DNA from 2 places in the Fictibacillus iocasae genome. Region 1 is predicted to be linked to the other one. Evidence: riboswitches for the same ligand, from Rfam matches in the RefSeq annotation. Region 1 holds a riboswitch; the other holds the start of a gene.
The links. Region 1 has a riboswitch for lysine ahead of ACFQPF_RS05845 (amino acid permease). Riboswitches for the same ligand answer to the same signal wherever they lie in the genome.

Region 1 (5,431 bases):
CTTTTAACAACACCGTTTCTCCCGGCTTTAAATAAAGAGAAGATCCTTCTGTTCCGGCAGCGCTGTTTGAGATCTTCACTCTTTGCTCCAGCTTGCCTGATTCCACAGCGATGATTGCCGTCATGATTTTCGTGATGCTCGCGATTCTCATGGGTGAATGCTCGTCCCGGCCGAAAAGCACCCGCCCTGATTCCTGCTCCATGAGCACCGCGCCGTGTGCAGAAACACCTGGTCCATCGGCGGCAGCTTTCAATGGGATGGCAGAAAACAATAAAATTACCGCTATCGTCATCTTTACAATCGTTTTATATCGAGACATCCATCATCCCGTCCTTTACTGCGTTTGTACAAGTTTATGCAATAAAAGACAAGTTATGAGTTGGAATTATTTCCTGCCAGCACCAGGCATAAATCGGCTGTTGCTGCCATGGCGGCTATCATAATCCGTAAATTCCTTCAGAGCATACTCTTCCGCTGGAATGCGTATTGAAAGCATCCAGACGTTTAATGCAGAAAAAAGAAGCGCTGTGACGTATGCGTTAAAAAGGAGCGGGACAAGCAGCAGCTCGAGAATGACCACCAAATAATTTGGGTGCCGCAAGAACCGGTAAGGCCCTTTTGCGATGACGTTCGCACCTGGAACAAGCAGAATTTTAGTGTTCCAATATTTCCCTAGTGATAGCAATGCCCATACTCTAAGACCTTGGACGAAAAGAAAAAGACCGAGAATAACCGGCCAAAAAGGATGGATCCCGCCTCCTAAAATGGCGACCTCAATAAGCAAAGAAACAAAAAACATGATATGGAGCCCGACAATAAAAGGATAATGAGAGGCACCAAATTCAACAGCCCCTTCTCTTTTAAGGAGTTTCTCATTTCGTTTGGCGATGATCAATTCCCCGATACGCTGAAATACGAGAAAGCCGAAGAAAAGATAAAATACCGTCATCTTCTACCACCTGACGAGCAGCTGCTCGGAGCTGAAGCCTGGACCTAATGCAGCGATTAAACCATACTCGCCGCTTTTTGGCTTTTGCTTCGCAAATTCACGGTAGACATATAAAACAGTCGCAGAAGACATATTGCCATGGTCTCTCAGCACATTCCTTGAAATTTCTGTACGGTTTGATTCAAATCCCAGGGCTTCTTCGTATGCCTGCAAAACTTTCTTTCCACCTGGATGGGCGATAAAATGCTTGATGTCCCGTCCAGTAAGCTGATGCGGGATGAGGAATTTTTCCACGTTCGGCTGCAGCCAAGTGGATATGATGTTCGGGATGTCTCTAGAAAACACAACATGAAGACCTTCATCTTTAATCTCCCAGCCCATCACATCTTCGGAGTGCGGCATCAAGGTGGACAGCGTATCAAGGATCTCAGGAATCCCAGAAGCATCCGCGGCTAGACGGGATTCATTCCCGCTGATCAGTGCAGCGGCACAGCCATCCGCGAAAAGAGAGGTCCCGACAAGGTTGCTCTTGCTGCGGTCATTATGCACAAACGTTAGGCTGCATAGTTCAACAGCAAGCACAATGACGTTGGCTTTTGGGTATGCTTTGCAATAATCATGTGCTCTAGCCAGGCCTGATGCTCCACCTGCACATCCAAGACCCCAAACCGGAATGCGTTTTGTGTGCGGAGAAAAGGGCAATTCGTTCATGAGCCTTGCTTCTATGCTTGGTGTGGCAAGGCCTGAGCTCGAGATAAAAAAGATAGCATCGATCGCCTCAAGGTCATTCAGTCCCGATTCAGCCATTAAATTTTCAATGCAGCTTTTTCCAAGCTGTATCGCCGTCTTTATGTAAAGATCATTCTTTTCCTGCAATGATTTAGGCTGCTTGAACCAGTCGAGCGGAGCGGCAAAGTATCGGTTTTCAATTTCTCCATTCACGAATACCTTCATCAGCCGGTCAATATCGGAGTACGAGTCCGAAAACAGCATTTTGGCAAACTCGGCCGTCTTTGTTTGAGGTATGCAGTGAGGAGGGTTCTCTACAGCGGCGGCAAGTATATAGGGCATATTATCAGCATCCTTTTCTGCTTTTGGTAAGTTTACCCTTAACTCGAAAGGATTACGCTTCATAATGAAAACTTGTCTGACGCCGAGCCCTTAATTCAGCCTTAGTCGCACGAATACTCTATTCCTGAACTTATTGACTGCGCCGAGTTCCTTCACTGTTAAAAAGTTATCCATTCTTTCTTTAAGTAAGATAAAAGCTCCTTTCATACTATTAGAAAGGAGCATTGAACGATTGCTTCTATTTTCTTTTCAACGTAAAAGGATAAACGATAAAACCAGCGAGGAATAAACCGATGCCTAGACCGAACGTTTTCATGTCAGCGGTACCCGATTTGATCACCCATAACGAATAAAGAAGAGCAAATAGCGCTATAACGGCATCTATTGTGCGTGACCCTTTTATTCCATTGATGCCGTATGTTTCTCCACTTAACGCCAGCTTTAAAAAATAAAGTGCCGAAACGAGGTATGGAATTAAATAAGCGAGTGTCGCAGATGTAATCAAAAACGTATACGCCTGGCTGATCGTTCCTGAAATGACAGAAAAGATAAAGATTTGGCTCATGACGTTTGTGACCGTGAGCGCGCGAGCTGGACTCCCGTTTTTGTTCAGTTTCGCAAAATAAGCTGGAAATATTCCAGACTTAGCTGCTTGAAATGGTACTTCCGAGCTGATCAGGATCCAGCCAATCGTGGCCCCGAAAAGAGATATTGCAGCAAGTAATGCCATAATGGTAGCACCTGTGCTGCCAACCATGACAGAAAGTGCGTCAACAAATGGCTTATCAGATGATTGCAGGACGTCCTGTGGCAAAATGCCCATCGTCAGAAGTGTAACACCCATGTAGATGGCTAAAGCGATGAATAGACCGAGCATCGTGGCGCGGCCCACATCTTTTTGAGATCTCGCACGCCCTGATAAGATGACCGCAGACTCGATCCCGACAAATGCCCAAAGCGTTGAGATCGCCGCTAGCTCAACTTGCTTGAACAAACCGTTGGATTCCGTTCCTTCACCAGGCACAGCCGAGTACAGCTCCCCGATGTTAGAAGCTTGAAAGGCAAACAGTGCTGCTACTATAAACAATGCAAATCCTGCCACTTTTGCTGCTGTAGCAGCAAAGTTGAGTTTCCCTGCACTGTTCATGCTTCGAACAAGAAGTGTGTGAGTTCCCCAAAGCAGGAGCGTGCATACGGCAAACGTGACAGCTTTGCCCACAGTCACATTTTGTCCGCCAACCTGGAACAATGGTTCACTTGAATTCATAACAGGGAAAAATGCGGATAAATATCCAGCGAAGCTCGTAATGATCGCTACGTTCGAGATCCAGTTGGCGACCCAATAGCCCCATACCATGCTGAAGCCTGCAAGCTTCCCGTAATTTTCATTTTTGAACATCGCTTTAGCGTAGCTTTGCGGTCCTGCCGTCAGTTCAGGCTTTCTCAATGACAGCTTTCCAAACACGAGAGCGATCATTAACACCCCGACACCAGTTACGATCCAAGCGATGGTAACACCGAGCGGACTCGCAGTTTGTGCGAGTGTACTCGGCAGCATGAATATGCCCGATCCGACCATGTTGCCTACTACAAAAGCTGTGAGCAGCCACATACCCCATTTATTTGATGACATAATAATCTCCTCCAAATTCTCTGTTTTTGGCAACAAAAAAACGCCCTCGCCAATAGGCAGGAGCGCGTTTATTTACAAAATAAACCCGCATAAAAATCTCTGATAGCGCTCCACGATAATATTCGTGACAGTCCTGCACCTGTTCGATACAGTCCCAGCCTATAGAGCGCTCCGGCGCCTGCAGACTTCGGCATTGTCCCCTTTCTAGCATCCTCAACGGCCCCGGGAGCCTCTGATGCTATACTCATGAATAATGCAACCTCTACCTCATCGAGATTAAAATGAGGATTTAACTATTTTTTTAGCCAACAGGTAGGAGATTATCAAAATTTACGCAAACCGTCAACCCGTTTTAATGATTTTTAACCAGTTTTTCTGCTGAAGCTAGCCTATTCTTCACTTCGATGACGTTTTCATCTTGAAAAAAAGAAGAAAACATGACGAAATCATTAATATATGCTTTTCTCTTTTTTCTTAAGCTTTCATCAGATAAAATGGCGGCAAGGGCAGCGATTTCTTTCATTGAATACGCCTGATTTTCTACAGTAAGTACAGCGTCTTTATTCCAGCCGGCTTGCTGCGCAAACTGTTCTTCGAAAAAACGGACATACAGCAGCTCAAAGGCAATTTCCCTTCCACCCTCCGTGTATATCACAGTTGAACGGTTAAAGAAATCTTCTGATGTGTTTGGCTTTTCTTTTACAAGTTCGACGCCTGTTATTTGCAGGACTTTCATTAGCTTTCCCCCTCGTTTTCCGGATCGAATGATGCTTGAAAACGTGAAAAGAACAAATCTGCTGCTTCCTCTTCTTCTTCTGTCTTTACACTGTCAGGCAATGGAGGAAGATCATCGATGGTTTTTAGGCCGAAATGGTCAAGAAACGTTTTGGTTGTACCATACAGAATCGCACGCCCCGTCCCTTCTGCACGCCCCGTTTCTTTTACGAGGCTTTTTGCCTGCAGTGTCTGAAGCGGCTTCTCGGTCTTCACGCCGCGAATTTCTTCAATTTCTGAACGTGTGATCGGCTGTTTATAAGCGATGATGGCCAACGTTTCCAGCGCTGCCTGTGACAGTCCGCTATGCTGCGGACTTTTGATAAGCCGTTCATAATAGACTGCATGCTCTGCTTTCGTCACGAACTGAAGCGATCCCGCGTATTCTGCAATCCTCATGCCTCTATCAGCCTTCTCGTATTCTTCTTTTAAGCTTTCTATGTAGTGGCCGGTTTCCTGAAGGCTGATCTCCAGTACTTGAGCAATCTGCTTGCGGTCGATGCCATCTTCTCCGCTGACAAATATCAAGCCTTCTACCGCACCTTTTATCGCTGCTTCGTTCAAACTGCTTTCTCCTCTTCGACTGCTTTAATTAGAATATCTTCAAAATTTCCATCCTGCACACAAATGATCGCTTTCACTTTCATCAGTTCAAGAACAGCCAGAAATGTAACTACAAGGTGATCTTTGCTTCCTGCAGAAAAGAGCTCGGTGAAACGGCGGCTGCCTCCTGTCTCCCATAACTTTTCTTTAATCTGAAGCATTCTTCTTTCTATCGGTATCTCCTGCCTCTCAATTTTGGCAGATACTGTTTTTTTCTCTTTTTTCTTGACCGCCAATTTCTGAAACGCCGACAGCATATCATAAAGAGTGACGTTTGAGATTAAACCTGCTTCTTCTTCTTTTTCAAATACTGCCAGGTCAACCGGCTGCCTGGCATAGACCTGGCTCCTTTCCGCTTCTCTATCTTTTAAGTCAAGTGCAGCTTGTTTGTATTTTTTATA
Region 2 (5,431 bases), on a different contig from region 1:
AGGATGTTACTTAATGAAAAATGAACATGGTAAGATTATTTACGTTGGAAAAGCAAAAGTGCTCAAGAACAGGGTGCGATCCTACTTTACTGGTTCCCATGATGGAAAAACCCAGCGGCTGGTGAGTGAAATCACCGACTTTGAATACATTGTGACTTCAACTGAAATGGAAGCACTCGTTTTAGAGATGAACCTAATAAAAAAACATGACCCTCGCTATAATGTCATGTTAAAAGATGACAAATCTTACCCATACTTAAAAATTACAGCAGAGAAGCATCCGCGCCTTCTTTATACAAGAAAAGTCTTAAAAGATAAAGGGAAGTACTTTGGGCCATTCGTTAATGCCTATGCTGCGCAGGAAACGAAGAAATTGCTTGATCGGCTTTATCCGCTTCGCAAGTGTGACACGATGCCTAAAAAAGTATGCCTTTATTATCATATCGGCCAATGCCTCGGTCCTTGCGTGTATGATGTGCCTGATGAAGAGAACGACCGGATGGTTCAGTCAATTCTCCGTTTCTTAAATGGCGGTTTTCAGGAAGTGAAAGATGAATTGACTGAAAAAATGATGCAGGCTTCAGAGAGTTTAAACTTTGAACGTGCCAAAGAGCTTCGTGACCAGATTCAGCATATTGAAGCCGTCATGGAAAAGCAGAAAATGATGAGTGCGGATTTAGTGGACCGTGATGTGTTTGCATACGACTATGATAAAGGCTGGATGTGTGTGCAAGTGTTTTTTGTCCGCCAAGGAAAAGTGATCGCCCGCGACGTGTCGGTATTCCCTTTTTATGGGGAAGCAGAAGAAGATATGCTGACCTTTATCGGCCAGTTCTATTTGCAGAAAAATCATCTTTTGCCGAAAGAAATCCTGCTTCCGGAGGGCATCGATGCGAACATGGTGAAAGAGTTGCTGAACGTGAAAGTGGCTCAGCCTAAAAAAGGGCAGAAAAAAGACCTAGTCGCACTGGCGAAACGAAATGCATCGCTTGCACTGAAAGAAAAATTTTCATTGATCGAACAGGATGAAGCCCGCACGATCAAAGCAGTAGAGCAGCTCGGAGAACAGATTGGTATTCCTGCACCATACCGGATCGAAGCGTTTGACAATTCCAACATTCAAGGAACGAATCCCGTATCGGCGATGGTTGTGTTTCAAGACGGCAAACCGTATAAAAAGGAATATCGAAAGTATAAGATTAAAACGGTCAAAGGTCCTGATGATTATGCGTCAATGAAAGAGGTTGTACGGCGCCGTTACTCGAGGATGCTGAAAGAAGGGTTAGAGCCGCCGGGCCTTATTATCATTGACGGCGGTAAAGGTCAGATAAAAGCAGCCCAGGATGTGCTTGAAAATGAGCTGAACTTGTTTATTCCTGTGGCAGGTCTTGCTAAAGATGACAAGCATAGAACATCCCAGCTGTGGATGGGTGATCCTCCTGAATATGTTTCGCTCGCGCGTAACAGCCAGCCCTTTTATCTGCTTCAGCGGATACAAGATGAGGTCCATCGTTTTGCGATATCGTTTCACAGGCAAGTCCGGTCAAAAGGGATGTTTGAATCGATCCTCGATGAAGTGGCTGGTGTCGGTGAAAAAAGAAAGAAAGCCCTCATGCGCCATTTTGGTTCGTTAAAAAAGATGAAAGAGGCTACCGTAGACGAGATTATAGCAGCCGGCGTTCCCAAATCCACCGCTGAACTCATTGCCGCCGCACTCAATAGCGCTGAATAAAGGGTTGCAAGAGCCTTTATCATCTGATACACTTAACTCAAATTTTATAAACAATGCCATTCTTCTTATAGAAGTGATGGTAGAGGAGCAAAAACCAAGAGTAACCCACCTGAAAAGCAGGAGCTTTTAAGACGGTGGCGGAAAGGGGATTTTTGCCGAAGTGCGAAGAGACTCCTGAATCTTCAAGCTGGACTTGTATTGAACAAATGCAGGGCTGTCACGCTTTTTCTTCCCGGGAAAGGTGTGGAGAACTATCTCACGGAAGGGGAAACAAACTTGGCTTAGCTGAACAAGCAGCAATAAGGTTTTTTCCTTATTTGCTGCTTTTTTATTTGTTTTTCTTTTTGCGAGCACAACAGTCAGAGAGGATGTTAGTTCATGGGAATCATTGTACAAAAATTTGGAGGAACAAGTGTAGGCAGTATTGAACGCATTCAAAACGCAGCAAGACGGGTTATAAAAGAAGCGGACCAAGGCAACCAAGTCGTTGTCGTCGTTTCAGCCATGGGAAAAACAACGGATGACCTTGTCTCCCTCGCTAGCCAGCTTTCCGCCCAGCCTTCAAAAAGAGAAATGGACATGCTTCTTTCAACAGGCGAACAAGTCACGATTGCCTTATTGTCCATGGCTCTGCAAGCAGAGGGGAAAAATGCCGTTTCATTAACAGGCTGGCAAGCGGGAATTGAAACAGAAGACCGTCCTTCGAATGCAAGAATCTTAAACATTGATACTAGCCGAATAGTTGGCTTGTTAGATAAAGAAAATATTGTCATTGTTGCCGGTTTTCAAGGCATGGTCGAGAAAACAAGAGAGATTACTACACTTGGGCGCGGAGGTTCAGACACGACGGCTGTAGCGCTTGCTGCGGCACTTGGGGCAGACCGCTGCGATATATACACAGATGTAACGGGTGTGTTCACCACAGATCCTCGCGTGGTAGCGTCCGCCCGTAAAATCCCTTCAATTTCATATGACGAGATGCTGGAGATGGCGAACCTTGGTGCAGGTGTCCTGCATCCGCGTGCGGTTGAATTCGCCAAAAACTTTCAAGTAAAGCTGGAAGTGAGATCAAGTTTGGCAGAAGAGAGAGGAACATTAGTAGAGGAGGAAGCAACAATGGAGCAAAACTTAATGGTGCGTGGACTAGCATTTGAAGGAAACATCACAAAGATTACGGTAGCGAACCTGCCTAATGGAATTGAAACTTTATCAAGCCTTTTTTCGACTCTTGCAGATAACGGCATTAACGTTGACATCATCATTCAAAACGTAGTGAATGAGAGCACGACAAACATCTCATTTTCTATTGATTCTTCTGTACTCGGAGAAACACAGGATGTTCTGGCCGCATGCCAGCAGGAACTCGGATTTGAGTCGATTATAACAGAAGGCGGTTTGGCGAAGGTATCCATCGTTGGTTCTGGCATGATTTCAAATCCAGGTGTTGCAGCGAAAATGTTTAAAGGCCTCTCACAAAAAGGAATAATGATTAAAATGGTCAGTACGTCTGAGATCAAGGTGTCGACTGTGGTTAGCCAAGCAGACATGGTTAAAGCGGTAGAGACACTGCACGATGTGTTCGAGTTGGATGTTAGACAGCCTGCCCATCAGCTTTAAACAAACTGGCTCCTGAAGCATGCTTCAGGAGCCGGTTTGTTTTCTATCTTAGCAAGAAGTAGGCAGTGGCGTATACTCGATCTCGAAGCCAAGGTCTTCAAGCATTTTATGATCAGCTGTTGATGCTTGTCCTTCTGTCGTCAAATAGTTTCCAACAAAGATGGAATTGGCAGCATAGAGGCCGAGCGGCTGAAGGCTGCGCAGGTTCACTTCACGTCCGCCTGAAATTCTGATTTCTTTGGATGGGTTCACAAAACGGAACAGTGACAGCACTTTTAAACAGAAGCGGGGATTCAGCTCATCTAATTGCTCGAGAGGTGTTCCAGGGATCGTATGAAGAAAATTAACAGGAATCGAGTCCGCATCGAGCTCTTTAAGCGCGAATGCCATCTTGACCAAATCATTGTACGATTCTCCCATGCCGACAATTACACCTGAGCATGGCGAGATCCCGCTTTCTTTACTTTTTCAAGAGTCGTAACACGATCTTGATAGGAATGTGTTGTTGTAATGGACGAGTGGTGCTCTTCGGATGTATTGATGTTGTGGTTGTATCGTTCCACACCCGCTTCTTTTAATCGCAGTGCTTGAGTGGAGTTGAGGATGCCGAGGCAGGCACAGATTTTCATCGGGTATTTTTCTTTGATTTCTTTTACGGCTTCTACGACGGTTTCAAAGTCTCGCGGCAATGGACCGCGTCCGCTCGCCACAATGCAATAAGTGCCGACCTGAAGCTCGTGCGCTTGCTTTGCACCTTTCACGATGGCTTCTTTTGACAGCATCGTATATTTTTCAATCGGTGCCGTCGAGATGGACGATTGAGAACAATACCCGCAATCTTCCGGGCAATAGCCTGACTTTGTATTGATGATTTGGTTCAGCTTAACTTGTTTTCCGTAATAATGCTTTCTGATAACAAAAGCACCATGCAGCAGCCGCAGCAGATCATCGTCATCGCATTGTAAGATTGCTAATGCTTCCGATTTGTTTAAAGGATATCCGTCTATAACATGAAGTGCTAAAGTGTTCCAATCCAAGTCAATCACTCCTTATGTAAGCGTATTGAATAAACTGACATTTAAACCATAATGTAATCACGCCAAAAGTGTCAACTTGATTTTTGATTCGGTTTACGTATTAGATGGATGATTTTATTTAAATTATTGAAATGTCTAAAAAATAAGTAAGCTTCGATTTGTCCAGCAGAAAGGGCTAGCCCCCTCGCGGAAAGCGTGCACCTTGAACGGAGTTTAACCGGTTCACGGAATTCTAAACTTTCAAAATAAAAACCTTAACAAAAAAACCGCCAATCTGGCGGCCAAAATTTTGCTTATTCAATAATATCTTTTTTATCCCATTGGACGGTAATGCTGACACGGCCTTTCTTTTTCAATGTTTCGTAGGCTTCCGTTATACATTTTTTTTGTGATTGCATTTGTTCTGCGAGAAATCCTGCTTCTAGTCCGAATACAGGTGTACCCACGTTTTCAAAACGCTGTTTAATAAGATCCGACGTTAACATAAAAATCATCTCGCTTTTTGAAGCTTCCTCCATTTCAAGCGTCCCCCAGGCTGCATCATGGAAAAAAGATTGCACTTCTTCAATAGAAGAAAGCGGAAACTTGCGTGCAAGCTGGCGGCCTGTCCAGTAAAGGATGTTTCTTTCTTCTTTTCCAAGAAGATCGGGGAGAATTTCGCTGCGCAGCAATTCATAGGCAAACTCAGTCACACCGGTCCTGGATGATTCTGTTTGTTCAAGTTGCAGTTCTATATTTTGGTTAGTCATCGCTCATCCCTACTTTCTTGTCTTATTATAGCGTGTTCAAAACGATAACTCTATACTTGGATTTGCAAGAAATGTCGATAACATCCATCGCCTTAAAAGTGTTGGTATGTATAGAAAATTTGGATATTAAGGTGACAGCGTTTTCTTGACCTTGTCAAACGATGGGAGTAAAATGAACATGTTGCATAGTTTCATAGAGCAGTATAGTAAAACGGTTTATTTTTTTATGTAAGAAGGAAACGCTTACAGAGAGATGGAGAGGAACGGTTTTTTTACAGCCGGAGAAAGAAAATTGA

Region 2: linked by a shared signal. The riboswitch ahead of ACFQPF_RS06415 (aspartate kinase) and the one ahead of ACFQPF_RS05845 (amino acid permease) in region 1 are both predicted to bind lysine.

The regions. Positions count from the first base shown of each region.
Region 1 covers NZ_JBHTCP010000011.1:47,074-52,504, reverse strand. The annotation lists gene ACFQPF_RS05860 (serine hydrolase) at 1-319, opposite strand, end outside; gene ACFQPF_RS05855 (isoprenylcysteine carboxyl methyltransferase family protein) at 386-949, opposite strand; gene ACFQPF_RS05850 (type III polyketide synthase) at 953-2,020, opposite strand; gene ACFQPF_RS05845 (amino acid permease) at 2,259-3,656, opposite strand; lysine riboswitch at 3,749-3,926, opposite strand; gene ACFQPF_RS05840 (hypothetical protein) at 4,006-4,389, opposite strand; gene scpB (SMC-Scp complex subunit ScpB) at 4,389-4,991, opposite strand; gene ACFQPF_RS05830 (segregation/condensation protein A) at 4,988-5,431, opposite strand, start outside.
Region 2 covers NZ_JBHTCP010000012.1:98,785-104,215, reverse strand. The annotation lists gene uvrC (excinuclease ABC subunit UvrC) at 1-1,732, shown strand, start outside; lysine riboswitch at 1,805-1,994, shown strand; gene ACFQPF_RS06415 (aspartate kinase) at 2,111-3,349, shown strand; partial or broken gene bioB (biotin synthase BioB) at 3,398-4,386, opposite strand; gene ACFQPF_RS06405 (YslB family protein) at 4,680-5,135, opposite strand.